4 regions of the Thioalkalivibrio sp. AKL7 genome follow, and region 3 is predicted to be linked to each of the others. Evidence: predicted binding sites of a transcription regulator. Region 3 holds the regulator's gene; each other region holds the start of a gene.
What was found. Region 3 encodes sigma-54, which starts transcription at its own class of promoters, with help from an activator protein. Its sites were predicted from a motif close to TGGCANGNTNCNTGCTT; they were not measured.
Positions count from the first base shown of each region.

Region 1: a site for sigma-54 is predicted at 2,011-2,027, ahead of G315_RS0104000 (TorF family putative porin). Genes of this name have one in related genera too.
Region 2: a site for sigma-54 is predicted at 1,755-1,771, ahead of G315_RS0110775 (DUF4168 domain-containing protein). Genes of this name have one in related genera too.
Region 4: a site for sigma-54 is predicted at 2,455-2,471, ahead of glnA (glutamate--ammonia ligase). Genes of this name have one in related genera too.

Region 1 is NZ_KB906948.1:239,756-243,930, reverse strand. It holds gene G315_RS0104010 (ammonium transporter) at 1-801, opposite strand, end outside; gene G315_RS0104005 (P-II family nitrogen regulator) at 836-1,174, opposite strand; gene G315_RS0104000 (TorF family putative porin) at 1,243-1,956, opposite strand; gene folB (dihydroneopterin aldolase) at 2,237-2,602, opposite strand; gene G315_RS0103990 (amidoligase family protein) at 2,676-3,701, shown strand; gene G315_RS0103985 (gamma-glutamyl-gamma-aminobutyrate hydrolase family protein) at 3,751-4,175, shown strand, end outside.
Region 2 is NZ_KB906953.1:73,113-77,287, forward strand. It holds gene rpsI (30S ribosomal protein S9) at 1-386, opposite strand, end outside; gene rplM (50S ribosomal protein L13) at 418-846, opposite strand; gene G315_RS0110775 (DUF4168 domain-containing protein) at 1,086-1,601, opposite strand; gene G315_RS0110780 (sigma-54 dependent transcriptional regulator) at 1,905-3,332, opposite strand; gene G315_RS0110785 (ATP-binding protein) at 3,329-4,175, opposite strand, start outside.
Region 3 is NZ_KB906948.1:348,788-352,962, forward strand. It holds gene hprK (HPr(Ser) kinase/phosphatase) at 1-199, opposite strand, end outside; gene G315_RS0104540 (PTS sugar transporter subunit IIA) at 248-715, opposite strand; gene hpf (ribosome hibernation-promoting factor, HPF/YfiA family) at 719-1,057, opposite strand; gene G315_RS0104550 (RNA polymerase factor sigma-54) at 1,074-2,558, opposite strand; gene lptB (LPS export ABC transporter ATP-binding protein) at 2,647-3,417, opposite strand; gene lptA (lipopolysaccharide transport periplasmic protein LptA) at 3,414-3,953, opposite strand; gene lptC (LPS export ABC transporter periplasmic protein LptC) at 3,934-4,175, opposite strand, start outside.
Region 4 is NZ_KB906950.1:37,413-41,587, reverse strand. It holds gene asnB (asparagine synthase (glutamine-hydrolyzing)) at 1-735, shown strand, start outside; gene glnA (glutamate--ammonia ligase) at 964-2,373, opposite strand; gene G315_RS0107195 (cation diffusion facilitator family transporter) at 2,594-3,847, opposite strand; gene glyQ (glycine--tRNA ligase subunit alpha) at 3,934-4,175, shown strand, end outside.

The sequences.
Region 1 (4,175 bases), 110 kb from region 3:
CAGCGCGGCCACCACACCCCCGGCCGCGGCCAGGTTGGTGTTGGCGAACACGGCGGCCACGGCATTGGCGGACTCGATGTCCGACACCTTCAGCTCGGACCCGCCATTAAAGCCGAACCAACCCAGCCACAGGATCAGCACACCCAGCGTGGCCAGCGGCATGTTGGAACCCGGAATGGCGTTGATCTTGCCATCCGCGCCGTACTTGCCCTTGCGCGCCCCGAGGAGCAACACACCGGCCAGCGCCGCAGCGGCACCCGTGAAGTGGACGATGCCGGAACCGGCGTAGTCCAGGTAGCCGATCTGGTCGAGGATACCGCCACCCCAGCTCCAGAAGCCCTGGATCGGGTAGATGAAGCCGGTCAGCACGACCGCAAAGGCCAGGAAGGCCCACAGCTTCATGCGTTCGGCCACGGCACCCGAGACGATGGACATCGCGGTGGCCACGAACACGACCTGGAAGAAGAAGTCGGCACGATCGGAGTAGTAGATGTCACCACCGCTACCCAGCACGTCCGCGACTGCGTTGTCGCCGCTGATCAGGAAGCCCAGCCCCGGGATGATGGAGCTGAGACCATCGCTGTACATGATGTTATAGCCGATCAGCATGTACATGATGCTGGCGATCGAATACAGGGCGATATTCTTGGTTGCGATTTCGGCCACACTCTTGGTGCGCACCATACCGGCCTCGAGCATGGTAAAGCCCGCGGCCATCCACATCACCAGTGCACCGGCCACCAGAAAGTAAAAGGTGTCCATCGCATAGGCGAGTTCGACAACTTGCTGTTCAATTTCCATGATTGAAATTCCTCATTCGCTGGAAGGCAAAGGTTTAAAGCGCTTCCGGTCCGGTTTCGCCCGTGCGAATGCGCACGACCTGCTCCACCGGCGTAATAAAGATCTTGCCGTCGCCGATCTTGCCCGTGCTGGCGGACTTTGAAATGGCCTCGACGACCTGGTCGACCAGGTTTTCGTCAACGGCCACTTCAAGCTTCACCTTGGGCAGAAAATCGACTACATACTCGGCACCGCGATACAACTCGGTATGACCGCGCTGGCGACCAAAACCCTTCACTTCGGTCATGGTCATGCCCTGCACGCCGATCTCCGAGATCGCCTCGCGAACATCATCAAGCTTGAACGGCTTGATCACGGCGGTAATCATCTTCATGTCAGACTCCTGTGGGCGGGCCCGTCGGAACACGGACCCGCCTTTGCATTAAGAGGTAATAGCCGGCTTCAGAACGTCTTGGACCAGCCCACCCAGGCGCCCAGGTCCTCGTCGGATTCGTCGACGTACTCGAGGTTAAGGCTGAATTCGCCCCAGTCCCCGGCGTCGCGCGCCAGGCTGGCGGTATAATGGGTGTAGTTTTCGGCATCGGAATCGTCGAAGCGGGTACGACCCACGAGGAACCCGGCGCTGTAGACATCCATGAACGGGATATCCAGACCGGCGTAGAAGTACATGTCGTCATCCTGCAAGGCCGAGTCATCACTGTCGTGAACAACATAGGCCATGCCGCCGTAGAGACCGACGGTGCCAGTATCAAAGCTGACTTCCCCGTAGATCTCGCCAAAGTCGGCGCTCAGGGAGCCGGTATCATCCCGGGCGTCGGGATAGGCGTAATAGATGTAACCGACGTCATATCCGAACCCGCTGGCGAACTCGTCGGCGAATCCGGCATAGAGATCGAGTTCGTAGCTGGTGTCATCACCAAAATCGACGTTCGACAGCCAGGTTCCGGCGTAAAACCCGGAGGCATGCTCGTAATCAATGCCGCCCTGAATGGCCGCACCGTCATCGCTTTCGGAAAAGCCCCGGAAGTAGTAGTTGGACACCGCACCAATGTTCACGGACAGCTCCGCGGCGGCGGTGGAGGTAAACGCGACGCCACCGGTGGAGCCTACGGTGAGGACAGCAGCGGCCAGCGCGGAACGGGTGAACTTCTTCATATTGGTCATCTCCCAGATTGGTCAATCGAGTGTCGCGTAGTCGACACCCGGTCCTTGCACGGGCTGTGCCAAGTACCAAAAGGGAGCAAAATCGGCTTTTCACAACACGTGTTGCGGCCGAACCACGAGGTTTTGCCTCTGGATGGTGCGCACTAAAAGTGCACACGCACCAAAAGCGTGCGCTCAACAAAAAGTGTGAACACGGTCCGGCCTCCGCACGGGGCAGACGCGGAACAAGAGACAGGAAAGCGGGCCGGAAGGACCCGCAGGAGAAGAGGGGCTAGTCGGACGTCGCGAGGGTGCCGCGTTCGATCTCGATGCCGACCTCGCGTACACCGGGAACGGCCCCGGGCTTGCCCAGCTTGATGCGCACCCAGGGGGTGCCGAACTGGGCCATCAGGGCCTCGGCGATCTCTTCGGCCAGGGATTCCAGCAGCGCGTGCGGCTCGCGCGTGACGATGGCACGCACCGCGTTGGCCACCGCCTCGTAATCGACGGTATCGCCGATCTCGCCGGAATAGGCGGCGATGCGGGTATCCGCCGCCAGTTCGATGTCGAATCGCAGGCGGCGCTGGATCCGCTGTTCCCAGTCGTAGACACCGACAACGGCATCAATTTCGAGGTCGCGCAGATAGATTCGATCCATGGGCTCGGCGGGCTCCTGTAGGTCGGCGCCTATCCTACTGCCCGGGCCGCACGAGGTACACCGAGCCGTTATCATGGAGCTCTCCTTGCACGGCTTCGAGACACGCATGAGCGAGCCCTTCCACGACCTCCCGTGGCCCGACAGCCCCGAGGGCGAACCGCGTCGCATCGGGGTAGAGATCGAGATGGCCGGGGTCTCGCTGGAGATTATGGCCGAAGCAGTAAAGGCCGAATTCGGGGGGGAGATCGTGCCGGACAGTGCGTTCGTCGCCCGCGTGCGCGATACCGATGTCGGCGACTTCCAGCTGGAACTGGACGCCCGGGTGCTGAAGGACCGTGCCTACCGCGAGCATCTCGCGCGCCTCGGCATCTCGCTGGACGACTCCGACAAGGCGGCGCTGGATCGCTGGCTGGCCGACGCCGCCGGCCGCCTGGTCCCGCATGAAATCGTGGCCCCGCCGATCCCGGTGGCCGACCTGCCCCGCCTGGACCGGGTACGCGCGGCCCTGCAAGAGGCCGGCGCCCAGGGCACCGAACGCTCGTTTCTCTACGCCTTCGGGTTGCAGATCAATATCGAGATCCACCGTACCGATGCCGAGTGGCTGCTGGCGATCCTGCGCAGCTTCCTGCTGATGGCCGAGGCCCTCACCGCGGCCGGCGCAATCGACCTGGCACGGCGACTGTCGCCCTACATTCGCGCGTTTCCCGGGCCCTTTGTACGCCACATGCTGGACCCGGACTTCCAACCCGATCAGGCCGGCCTGATCGATGCCTACCTGGCGCACAGCCCGACCCGCAACCGACCACTGGACCTGTTGCCCTTGTTTGCCCACCTGGACCCGGAACGGGTCAACGCCGCACCGGTGGAACACGACTTGATCAAACCGCGCCCGGCCTTCCATTACCGCCTGCCGAACTGCGAGATCGACGACCCGGACTGGAGCCTGGCGCGACCGTTCAATGGCTGGGTCGAGGTGGAACGTCTGGCGGCGGATCCGGAACGCCTGGAGCGCCTGTCGCGGGAATACCTGGACCGCCCCGGCCAGGCCCTCGGCCGCTGGGCCGACGACTGGAGCCAGCGCCTCCGTGACTGGTTCTGACTCGGCTCCCAATGCAACCAGCCGGGTCACGCCCCAAGCCCGTCGCCCGGTGATCGCGATCACCGGGCCGGACCAGGGCGGGGGTCCGGCCTGGCTGTTCACCGCCCTGGCGGTGTGGCGCGCGGGAGGCCGCCCTTTGCGGTTGCGTCCGGGGAGACCGCGCGGCCGTTGCCCGTTCGACGGACTGATCGTGGGCGGCGGGGCGGATGTCGACCCCGAGCTCTACGGCGAGACCCTGCCCGACGGGCCGGATGCGGCCGCCATCCGCCAGGCGGAGCGCCGCCTCTCGCAGCGCCTGATCGGCTATCTCTTCTACCCGGCCCTGTGGCTGCTGCGCCGGCTGTTCCAGTCGCACGGCGGCGTACTGGACGTCGACCGCGACCGCCTGGAGAAGGCCCTGATCCACCGCGCGCTGGACGATCATCGGCCGATCCTCGGCATCTGCCGCGGCATGCAGCTGGTCAACGTGGTGCG
Region 2 (4,175 bases), on a different contig from region 3:
TTCGAGTACTGGGTTGCACGACGGGCCTTGCGCAGGCCGATCTTCTTGCGCTCCACCTCGCGGGCATCGCGGGTCAGGTGACCACCACGACGCAGCGACGGGCGCATGTCTTCGTTGTACTGCACCAAGGCGCGGGCAATGCCCAGACGGATCGCGCCGGCCTGGCCGTTGCCGCCACCGCCTTCAACGGTCGCGATCACGTCGAAGTTGCCGGTCGACTCGGTCGCCTCCAACGGCTGGCGTACCACCATGCGCGAGGTCTTGCGGCCGAAGAAGTCGTCCAGCGGCTTCTCGTTAACCGTGATGTTGCCCGTGCCGGGACGCAGGAAGACGCGCGCCGAGGCGGTCTTGCGGCGGCCGGTGCCGTAATACTGATTGATAGCCATTCGGATCGATTCCCTTGCTGATTCTGGCGGCTCAGACTTCGAGCGGCTGCGGCTGCTGGGCCGTGTGCCGGTGTTCGGTACCGGCGTAGACCTTGAGCTTCTTGAACATGGCCCGGCCAAGCGGGTTGCGCGGCAGCATGCCCTTGACGGCAAGCTCCAGCACCTTCTCCGGATGACGCTCGATCATCTGGGTGAAGTTGGCTTCCTTGATGCCACCCGGGTAACCGGAATGGTGGAAGTACTTCTTGTCCATGGCCTTGTTGCCGGAGACGCGGATCTTCTCCGCGTTGATCACGACGATGTAGTCGCCGGTATCGACATGCGGCGTGTACACGGGCTTGTGCTTCCCGCGCAGGCGATGTGCGATTTCCGTGGCGAGTCGACCGAGGGTCTTGCCGTCGGCGTCGACGAGAAACCAGTCGCGTTCGACTTCGGCCGGCTTGGCGCTAATGGTACTCATGATGTTCGATGCTCCGAGGTCGGGGCGATTCAGAAAGCGCGCAAGAATAACGCTTCCCTCCGCCCAATTCAAGCTACAGGGACAATTCCCGAGACCCGAAGGCGTCCGCCCTCGGGGGAATCACGGATCAATGTGCAGAACATTCGCGTGCATGCCCCGGACACAAACAAGGGGCCGCCCCGAAGGCCGGCCCCTGCAACCCCCCGGGCGCAATGCCCGGGGAGGTTTTGCGCTGCCCGTTACAGCTGGGCTTCAGCGCGTTCCTGGACTTCCTGCATCAACTCGGGGTCGTTCTGCAGGGCCATGGCCACTTCGTTGTATTCCTCGACGCTCATGCCCGAGTCTTCAACCGCGTTGACCATTTCGTCCTGTGCTTCCTGCTGCATGGACTGGGCTTCGGTTTCGTCCTCGGCACTCTGCAGCCGGTCGGCGAAGTCTTCGCGCACTTCCTGCACCGCAACGAAGGCGGTTACGAAAGTGTCGATGTCTTCTTCGCTCAGATCCACCTCGGGGGCTTCCTGCATCGGGGCACCGCCCTGGGCCGCGCCACCCTGGGCACCACCCTGAGGCGGCTGGCCGCCCTGAGCACCGCCACCGGCACCGCCTTCCTGGGCCGGCGGCTGGCCGCCCTGGGCACCGCCCATGTCGCCCCCACCGGCACCACCTTCGGCACCGCCGTACTGGGCGGAGGCGGCTCCACCCACGGCAAACAGGGAGGTCAGGGCCATCGCGAGCATCGTCTTGCGCATATTCATCATGTTGCTCCTTTTCCTTTGGATCGTTCGGATCTCGGGGCGAAGCCGGCTACGACTCAAGGTCGATCGTCCGCACGCCCGATTTCGTTGCAACCGTGTGAGGAGGAATGGTCCGTCACTGCGGTTCCGATTCCTCGATTGCTGTCCCAGTAGGAGCAGGCATCGTGCCAAGATTGGAAAAAGACAAACAAAACACTTTGAAACAGCGACTTATGACCTCATCATCCCGAAAGGGCCGGGGAACGCCCCAACGGTAAACCGGGTCATAATGACACATGGGTCAGGTCGACCCGGGTCAGGATGTCACGATGGGTCGGATTCCCCGAGTTTGCGGTACAGCGTCTTGCGGCCGATGCCGAGGATCCGCGCAGCGCGTTGCTTGTTGCCGTCCACATGCTCCAGCACCCGACGAATGTAGTCGCGCTCGCGCTCCTCCAGGGTCGGCCACTGGCCGTCGTCGCCCATCCCCGGGACCGGCGTCGCCCCCTCCGCCCGGTCGCCCGTCGTTCCGCCGGGATCCTCGGCGAGCGCCTCGAATACGCGCTCCGGCAGATCACGGGTCTCGATGACCTCGCCGGCCGCCAGGGTGGCGGCACGCTCCATCAGACTCGCGAGTTCGCGGACGTTCCCCGGGAACGGATACCGCACCAGCGCACGCAGGGCCTCCGGGCTCAGGCGACGCTCGGGCAGATCGCGGGCCAGGGCCTGCTGACGCAGGAACTGCAGGGCCAGGCGTTCGATATCATCGCCACGCTCGCGCAGCGGCGGGATCTCGATACGAAAGGTCTCCAGGCGATAGTAGAGATCCTCACGGAAACGACCGTTGGCAATATGCGCCTGCAGATCCTGATGCGTGGCCGCCACGATACGCACATCGGTCGCGATCTCCTCGTTGGCGCCCACTGGACGCACGCGACCATCCTGCAGAAGACGCAACAGCTTGCTCTGCATGGCCACCGGCATCTCGGCAATCTCGTCCAGGAACAGGGTGCCGCCGTCGGCCTCGGTAAACAGGCCGCGCCGAGCCCCCTTGGCCCCGCTGAACGCACCCGCCACGTGCCCCAGCAACTCCGACTCCAGCAGGGCCTCGGGGATGCCCGCGCAGTTAATCGCCACGAACGGACCACCGGCCCGCTCGCTTTCCGCATGGAGCGCGCGCGCCACCAGTTCCTTGCCGGTCCCGGACTCGCCGGTGATCAGGACACTGCCGTCGGCGGCCGCGATCCGCCGAATCAGGTCGAACAACTGCAGCATGGCCGGACTGCGGCCCTGCATGCCGTGAAAGCCATCGGCCTGCGCAAGGACCTCACGATAGCGACGCACCTCGTCCTTCAAACGCCGCGCCTCGGTCACCCGGTCGGCGGCCAGGCGCAGGTGATCCAGATCCACCGGCTTGGTCAGGAAGTCATCGGCCCCCGCCTTCAGCGCGGCCACTGCCTGGTCGATGGTCCCGAAGCCCGTGAGCATGATGAACCCGGGTGCCGGCACCCGGGCGCGGGCCTCCTGGAGCACCTGGAAGCCATCCGCGCCGGGCAGGCGCAGGTCGCTCACCACCAGACTGAAGGCCTGCTGCGCAAGCACCCGCGCGGCATCCTCGGCACTGGCGACCGCCGTAACCGCGTAGCCGGCCTCGGTCAGCTCCTCGGTCAGCAGCTCGCGATGCCCGCGATCGTCCTCCACGACCAGGACCGACTCCGGGGGCGTTGCGGGGACTTGTGCCTTGCTGCTCATCGAAGCGAATCCTCCTGGGCGCCAGCGGCCACCGGCAGATGCACGACGAAACGGGTCTCCCCCGCGACACTGCGATCCAGCATCACCGTACCCCCGTGGTCCTCCAGCGCCACCTGCGCCACCGCCAGCCCGAGCCCGGTCCCCTCGCCGGTGGGCTTGGTGGTAAAAAAGGGCTCGAACAGGCGTTCGGCCTGCTCATCGTCTATCCCTCGCCCGGCCGTAGGGCCGTCGTCCGCCACCACCAGCTCGACCCGGTCGGACGAGGCATGCCAGCGGACCCGGACCTCGCGGGCGGCGACCTGCGCGGCATTCTCCAGCAGATTCTCCAGGGCCTGGCCCAAGCGCAGGCGGTCCGCGGCGATGGTCAACTCGGGGCCTTCGAGCCGGAATTCCACCCCGCCGGAGGCATGCCGCTCGCGCACACGCTCGACCAGATCTCCAACCAGCTGCGCGAGATCCAGCGAGCGTTCCTGCAACGGATTGCGCCGGGCAAAGTCCAGCAGCTGGCGCACGATGGTCTCCACCCGCTCCAGCTCGGCCTTCAGCGCCTCCATCTCGGTGCGCGCCGGATCCGCCTCCGGCAGGTGCCGGATGGCGCGCTGCACGCGACCGGCGATAATCCCGAGCGGCGTCCCCAGTTCGTGTGCCACGCCGGCCGCCAGCTGCCCGATCGCCGCCAGCTTCTCCGAGTGCCGCAGCTTCTCCTCCAGCCGTCCCTGCTCAAGGCGTTGCGCCTCCAGTTCGGCCTCCGAGGCCTCGCGACGCTCCATCATGCGGTTCATCGAGACGGCCAGGCCGCGCAGCTCCGCCGGCCCCTGTTCCGGCGCCCGCAATCCACGCTGA
Region 3 (4,175 bases):
TCTGGATGCGGTTGGGCCGGATCAGGTTGAGATGGCCGGCCAGCGGCAGGTCGTCCCCGTCGTCGCCGACCAGCTTGCGGTCGGGTGCTGCGTGTTCGCCGTGTACGAAGCGAAGATCCAGGCGGTTTCCCATGGCCTGGATCAGGCTCTCCACGTTGATGTCGCGGGCGATCCCGCCTTCTCCCAGCGCCTCGTTCATGGCAGACGCTGCGCGCCGGAATCGCGGCTGGCGGCGGGTTCCACGGGCTTAGTCCTCGCTGAAGCGGCGCACGAGTTCCTGTTCCAGGGCCGTCGCATCCCCGGCCCGGCGCAGCGCTCCGATGGTGTCTGGCTGCGACAGGCCGCGGGCGAGCTGGGCCAGCAGGTCGAGGTGGTCGCCGGTGGCGGCCTCCGGGACCAGCAGTGCGATCAGGATATCGACCGGCTCGTGATCCATGGCGTCGAAGTCGACGCCCTTGTCCAGGCGCAGCACGGCCACGCGCGGCGCCTCGAGATCGGCCAGGCGGCCATGGGGAATCGCAACCCCATGGCCGAGACCGGTGGATCCGAGTTTTTCGCGCGCGGACAGGGCCTCGAAGATCGCGTTGCTCCCCGGTCCCGTGCCGTCACCTCCGCCGGCGAGGAGGTCCGCCAGGGCCTCCAGGGCCCGTTTCTGGCTGGAACACTCGGGTTGCAGGCCAATGCGCTCGGAGGTGATCAGCTCGGCAATCGTCATGGATCAGGAGGCCTGCTCGCGGTTGCGCTGGGCACCTTCGGCGCGGTGGTGATCCTTGACCTTTTCCTTGTGCTTGATCAGCTGACGGTCGACTTTGTCGATCAGCGCGTCGATCGCGGCATACATGTCCTCGTGAGAGGCCTCGGCGTGGATGTGATTGCCGCTGACCTGGAGATTCGCTTCGGCCTGGTTGTGCTGATTCCGGGTCTTCTCGTGGGTCAGCACGACGTGGACGTCGATGACCTTGTCGAAGTGGCGCTCCAGCTTCGCGAACTTCTCGTTGACGTAGTCGCGCAGGGCGTCGGTGATGTCCACGTGGTGGCCGGTCAGGTTGATCTGCATGGTCAGGACTCCTTGGTTACTTGCTGCCGGTGGGCATCGAGGCCATCTGCCGGCGTTCGCTGGATGAAGGGATGTGCATCGCCTCGCGGTACTTGGCCACGGTGCGGCGCGCTACGTTGATGCCCCGGTCCGACAGGACCTGGGCGAGCCGGGCATCGCTGAGCGGCTTGTTCGGGGGTTCGTCGCCAATCAATTCGCGAATCATGGCACGGATGGCGGTGGCGGAACACTCGCCGCCATCGTTCGTGCCGACATGGCTGGAGAAGAAATACTTGAACTCGAAGACCCCGCGCGGGGTGTGCATGTATTTCTGCGTGGTAACCCGCGAGATGGTCGATTCGTGCATCTCCAGGGTCTCGGCAATGTCGCGCAGGATCAATGGCTGCATCGCGACGTCGCCATGCTCGAGAAAGCCCTGCTGGCGATGGACGATCGCCTCGGCGACCCGCAGCAGGGTGTCGTTGCGGCTGTGCAGGCTCTTCAGGAACCAGCGTGCCTCCTGCAGCTGATCGCGCATAAAGGCGCTGTCGCGGGCATCCGAGACTTGGCGCACCATGCCGGCGTAGAGGTCGTTGATGCGGATGCGCGGTGCGATCTCCGGGTTTAGATCCACGCGCCAGCCCTCGGTGGTGTGGCGCACGTAGACATCCGGGACTACGTATTCCGAGGTGGCGGAGCTGATCTGTGCGCCGGGGCGCGGGTTCAGGGTGCGGATCAGATCCAGTGCGCGGGCCAGTTCGTCCGGGTCGCGTACGCCGGACTGGCGCTGCAGGGCCTTGTAGTCGCGCTTGCCCAGGCTGTCCATGCCGTGTTCCAGGATCGCCCGTGCGGCCTCGCGGGCCGGGGCGTCCGGGGCCAGTTCGCGTAGCTGGATCTCCAGGCACTCCCGCAGGTTGCGCGCGCCGACCCCCAGCGGGTCGCACTGCTGAATCCAGTGGAGCACTGCCTCGACCTCGTCGACGCCGACGGTTTCATCCTCGCCTCGGCTGATGGTCTCGGCCAGGGTGTCGAGGTCGCCCTCGAGATAGCCGTCGGGGCTGATGGCGTCGATCAGGGCCGCCCCGATGCGCTGGTCGCGCGGTGTCAGATGGCTCAGATGCAGCTGCCACAGCAGGTGATCCTGCAGGCCCTCACCGTCGTCGTCGCTGGTGTTTTCCAGCGGGTCGCGGTCATCCACGCCCTTGTTGGGTGTCGGGGCCGGCTCGTAGATGTCGTCCCAGCGGCTGTCGGTCGTCAGTTCCTCGGGGATCACGTCGTCGCTGGTGGTGGTGGCCTCCATGCGATCGCCTTCCACCAGCTCGCCGTCCTGGTTCAGGCGCTCGGTGTCGGCCTCGGCCTCTTCGTCCTCGACCTGTTCGAGCATGGGGTTGCTCTCCAGCGCCTGCTGGATCTCCACCTGGAGCTCGAGCGTGGACAGCTGCAACAGGCGGATCGCCTGCTGCAGTTGCGGGGTCATGGTCAGCGTCTGACCCAGCTGCAGATTCAGGCCGGGTTTCAGCATCGGGTATGCGGGGCGAGGGTGGGCATTGATGGAATCTTAAAGCCTGCCTTGTGGTTTGTGCACCGACCGGGCCGCATGTGGGGCGCTTTCACAGGCGGAAGTTCTCGCCGAGATAGACCCGGCGCACCTGGGGATCGGCCAGCAGCTCGTCCGGTGTCCCGGCGGCCAGCAGGCGGCCTTCGCTAAGAATATAGGCCCTGTGGCAGATGCCGAGGGTCTCGCGCACGTTGTGATCGGAGATCAGTACGCCGATGCCGCGCTGGGCGAGATGCCGAATCACGTCCTGGATGTCGCCCACCGAGATCGGGTCCACCCCGGCGAAGGGCTCGTCCAGGCAGATGAACTTCGGATCCCCGGCCAGGGCGCGGGCGATCTCGGCGCGGCGCCGTTCGCCGCCGGACAGCGCGATGCCCGGGCTGTGGCGCACGGTCTCGAGCTGGAACTCCTCGATCAGCGCATCGCCAATGCGGCGGCGCTCGTGGCGATCCAGCCCGGGGCGCAGCTCGAGCACGGCCTGCAGGTTGTCCCACACGCTCAGGCGGCGAAAGATCGAGGCCTCCTGCGGCAGGTAGCCGAGGCCGGCGCGCGCGCGCACGTGGATGGGGGCGCGGGTGATATCGCGCTCGCCCAGGGTGATGCGCCCGGCATTGGGGCGGATCAGCCCGACCAGGCTGTAGAAGCAGGTGGTCTTGCCGGCCCCGTTCGGGCCCAGCAGGCCGACCACCTCGCCGGGCGCGAGGTCGACGTCCACCTGGTCCAGCACCGTGCGCTGGCCGTAGCGCTTGGTCAGCTCGCGTCCGATCAGGCGGTCGTTGGTTTGTGCCGATGTGGCGGATGGGCTGGGGGCGGTGGCGTTCATTCGTCGTCGCGCGGCTGGATGGTGATGCGCACGCGCTCGCTGTCGCCTTCGCCGCGTTCGGCCTCGATCACGTCGGTCGTCAGGTCGTAGGTGATGCGCTTGCCGCGCGCCTCCTCGCTGGTGGTGATCACATGGGCCTGGTCGGTGAGGATCATGCGGTCTTCGTTCAGCAGGTAGTCGATGCGCAGGGCGGTGGCAATGCGCATCTCTCCGGTTTCCGGATCGGGTGATTCGAGGCGTGCCGGCTCGCCGTGGGCCTCCATTTCGTAGGGGCGGCGATCGCGGGTGCGCACGTAGACCTTGTCGGCCTCCAGGGTCATGTCGCCGCGGATCACGATCACGTCGCCGGTGTAGGTCCCCAGCCCCTGGCGTTCGTCCATCTCCGCGCGGTCGGCAGTGATCTCCACCGGCAGCGCCGGGCCCGAGCCCTGCTGGGCGAGCGCGGGCGTGGCCAGCAGGGCGAGCAGCAGGAGCGCCGCCACGCGGGCACCCGGTTGGCCCGGACGGTGGCGAAGGCTATGGGGATTCGGGGTCATGCGCGGGATCCTCCTCGCTCGTCTCGCTGTAGAGCGAGTACACGTCATGGAACAACTCTATGGTATCCCCTCGCGAGTCCACGCGCAGACCGGTGCCGCGCTGGAACAGGCCCGGCTGGTTCAGGGTGGAAAGGGCATCCGAAGTGGCGACCATGGTGTCGGTGGCGACGCGAACATCCCGCGAATCGATGATGGTCTCCACGCGTTCGCCGCGGGGCGGCT
Region 4 (4,175 bases), on a different contig from region 3:
GACGAGGTCAACGACCCCGACTTCACGCAGATGATGGGCTTCACCCCGTCCTGCCTGCAGCCGTGGCTGGCCGCGGCCGACCACGTGCCGGGCCTGCTGCACCCGAAGCGCCGCGAGCGCATGCAGGACTACAAGCCGGGCAAGGCGATCGCCAACGCCCTGGATGACGACATGCTGGAAGGCCGGCATCCGCTGGACAAGGCTCAGTACGTCTGGATCAAGACCATGCTGGAGGGCCAGATCCTGACCTGGGGCGGCGACCGCATGGACATGGCCAATTCGATGGAGGCGCGTCCGCCGTTCCTCGATCACCACCTGGCCGAGTTCGCCGCCCACCTGCCGCCGACCATGCGCATCAAGGGCTCCACCGAGAAGTACGTGTTGCGCGAATCGATGAAGGGCCTGTTGCCGAAGGTGCTCTACGAGCGCGAGAAGTTCGCCTTCATGGCGCCGCCCGCGCACACCGACCCGGTCAAGTGGGCGGCGATGAAGGCCCTGGCCGATCGCTATCTGTCCCCGGAGAAGGTCGCCGAGGCCGGGTTGCTGGACCCGGAGGGCGTGCGTCAGGTGTTCGAGCTGCACGAGTCCGAGGACACGCCGGCCGCCACCCAGGTTCAGCTGGACGCGGTGATCAACCACATGATCGGGGTCCAGGTGCTGCACGCCCAGTTCGTCGCCACCGACATCCCGGCGCTGGCGCGGCAAAAGGCCGAGGAGTTCGGCTGGCACGCCTGATCACGGGCGCAAGCCTCGAGTGACCCAGAAGGCCCCGCGGACCAGGATCCGTGGGGCCTTTTTCGTTCTGGCCAACAGGGCCGGTCGGGGTCTCGACAGGCGGTGGACGCCCTCATCCGTTACCGGCTGCGCACGGATCGTGCGCGACAGCCACAAAAAAGCCGCCCGCGGCCAGGGGCCGGGGGCGGCTGATAGCTTCGCGGCCCCGAGGGGCCGGAAGCGGCGGCCTTACAGGCTGTAGTACATGTCGAACTCGATCGGATGGGTGGTCATGCGCATCTGCGTGACGTCTTCCATCTTCAGGTCGATGTAGGCATCGATCATGTCGTCGGTGAACACGCCACCCTGGGTCAGGTACTCGCGATCCTGGTTCAGGGCTTCCAGCGCCTGGTCCAGCGAATGGCAGACCTGCGGGATGCCCTTCTCTTCTTCCGGCGGCAGGTCGTAGAGGTTCTTGTCCATCGCGTCGCCCGGGTGGATCTTGTTCTGGATGCCATCCAGGCCGGCCATCAGCATCGCCGCGAAGGCGAGATACGGGTTGGCGGTGGAGTCCGGGAAGCGCAGCTCGACGCGACGGCCCTTCGGGTTCATCACGAACGGGATACGCAGCGAGGCGGAGCGGTTGCGGGCGGAGTAGGCCAGCATGACCGGCGCCTCGAAGCCCGGTACCAGACGCTTGTAGCTGTTGGTGGACGGGTTGGTGAAGGCATTCAGCGAGCGGGCGTGCTTGATGATCCCGCCGATGTAGTACAGCGCGGTCTCGGACAGGCCGCCATACAGGTCACCGGAGAACAGATTCTTGCCGTCCTTGGACAGCGACTGGTGCACGTGCATGCCGGAGCCGTTGTCACCGACGATCGGCTTGGGCATGAAGGTCGCGGTCTTGCCGTGGACGTGGGCCACGTTCTGGATCACGTACTTCAGGATCTGCACCTCGTCGGCCTTCTGCGTCAGGGTCGCGGGACCCACGCCAATCTCGCACTGGCCGGCGGTCGCCACCTCGTGGTGGTGCACCTCGGTCTCGAGGCCCATCTCGGTCATCACTTCGCACATGGTGGAGCGGATGTCGTGCAGGCTGTCGACCGGCGGGACCGGGAAGTAGCCGCCCTTCACGCCCGGGCGGTGACCGATGTTGCCGTCCTCGTAGACACGCTCGGAGTTCCAGGAGGCCTCCTGGGAATCCACGCGGCAGTAGGAGCCGGACAGGGTGGTGCCCCACTTCACATCGTCAAAGATGAAGAATTCGTTCTCCGGTCCGAACAGCGCGGTGTCGGCGATGCCGGTGCTCTGCAGGTAGGCCTCGGCGCGGCGCGCCAGGGAGCGCGGGCAGCGGTCGTAGCCCTGCATGGTGGCCGGTTCGACCACGTCGCAGCGGATGTTCATGGTCATGTCTTCGAAGAACGGATCGAGGACCGCGGACTCGGCGTCCGGCATCAGGATCATGTCGGACTCGTTGATCCCCTTCCAGCCGGCGATCGACGAGCCGTCGAACATCTTGCCTTCCTCGAAGGTCTCTTCGTCGATGTCGTGGGCCGGCACGGTCACATGCTGTTCCTTGCCCTTGGAGTCGGTAAAACGGAAGTCGATGAAGCGAACTTCCTTTTCCTTGATCTGGTTCAGCACGTCGGCTGCGGACATGGGGATCTCCTTGGTCTTTACTTGGGTATTCAAAGGTGGCCGGCCGGCCCGTCGGGCGCTTGCGCGGCGTCGCGGTTCATTATGCAGGCATCATGCCATCCGGTCCTGTTTGGCCCGGGCGCGCGAAAAACGGGCACCCGGGGCGCCCCGCCGCATCCTGGGTGCACCAATCTGGTGCTTTGTCTGCACAAGTTTCGTGCGCATTGTTGTTGGCGCGCACCTAATGGGTGCAGGGCCGATAGAGTAGCGTGACCTCGCCCAGCATGTCGCCTACCCCGGGATGGCGGTGTAGCCGGTCGGCCAGGGCCTGGGCGCGGGCCTCGAGGTCTGCCGGGGCGGCTGCCCCGTCAAGGCGCAGGGTCAGCGTCATGTGTACCCGACCGCCGAGATAATGCAGCGACATGTGCTCCACCGCATCCAGCTCCGGGGTATCGGCCCAGGCCTCGCGCAGGGCCTCCACCAGCGTCGGGCGCAGCGGCAGCATGGAACTCCGGGCCTGTTCCGCGTCGTTTTCCGGATCCACGTGCACGGTGATGTCGTTCACCCGCTCGTGTTCGTCGGTCACCGCGTGGAACACCGCATCGGCGATCCGATGACCCTCGGAGACCGAGATCATCGGCGCGACCTGGATATGCACGTCCACGACGACTTCGCTGCCGTGGCGGCGGGTGCGCAGCATGTGCGCATCCTTGACCCCGGGCACATCCATGATCGTGCGGTGGATGCGCTCGACCTTCTCCGGCTCCAGGGCCGTGTCGATCAGCTCCGCCGCGCTACGCACGATCAGGCGCCCGGCGATATGCAGGATGAACAGCGCGACGATCAGCGCGGCCAGGGCATCCGCCCACGGGAACCCGGCTACCGCCGCACCGACCCCGACCAGCACGAACAGCGACGAGATCGCGTCCGTGCGATGGTGCCAGGCATTGGCATCCAGCATCCGCGAGCGCAGGCGCTTGGCCACCCGGTGGGTGTACTGATACAGGCCTTCCTTGGCCACCAGGGTCAGCAGGGCAAAGGCGATCGCCATGTTTGCGGGGCCGGTCATGGCCTCGGGCTCGACCAGGCGGTTGCCGGCAGCCCAGGCAATCGCCAGACCCGCGAGCGCCAGAAAGACCCCGACGATCACCGTGGCCAGGGTCTCGATCCGCGCGTGACCGTAGGGGTGTTCCTGATCGGGGGAGGCGGCCGCCTTGCTCGCCGCGAACAGCACCACCCCGTCGGTGATCAGGTCCGACAGGGTATGCACGCCGTCCGCCACCAGGGCCTGCGAGTTCAGCAGCCAGCCACTGACGAGCTGCGCCACGGCGAGGAAGCCGTTCACGGCCGCGCCCACTAGCGTGACCCGGCGGGTATCGCGATAGCGTTGGTCGTTCTCCGGCGTGTCCGAAGGTCCGGAATTGGCGAGGGGGTCGCTCAGGGCCGCTCTCCCGAACAGAATCAAGGCCCCAGTATGGGCGCGCTTCGGCTGCATGCAAAACGCCCGCGCCAACGCGAGCGGTGGCCGTGGCCGAAGCCGGGCCGATATACTGTCGGCTTTGCCCTGACCCGGGATCCCGCATGTCGCAAGAACGCACCCCGCCCAGCAGTCCGACCTTCCAGGACCTGATCCGCCGCCTGCAGGACTACTGGAACGATCATGGCTGCGTGGTCCTGCAGCCCTACGACATGGAGATGGGCGCGGGGACCTTCCATCCGGCAACCTTCCTGCGCTCCATCGGGCCGGAGCCGTGGCGTGCGGCCTACGTGCAGCCGAGCCGCCGCCCGACCGACGGGCGCTACGGCGACAACCCCAACCGTCT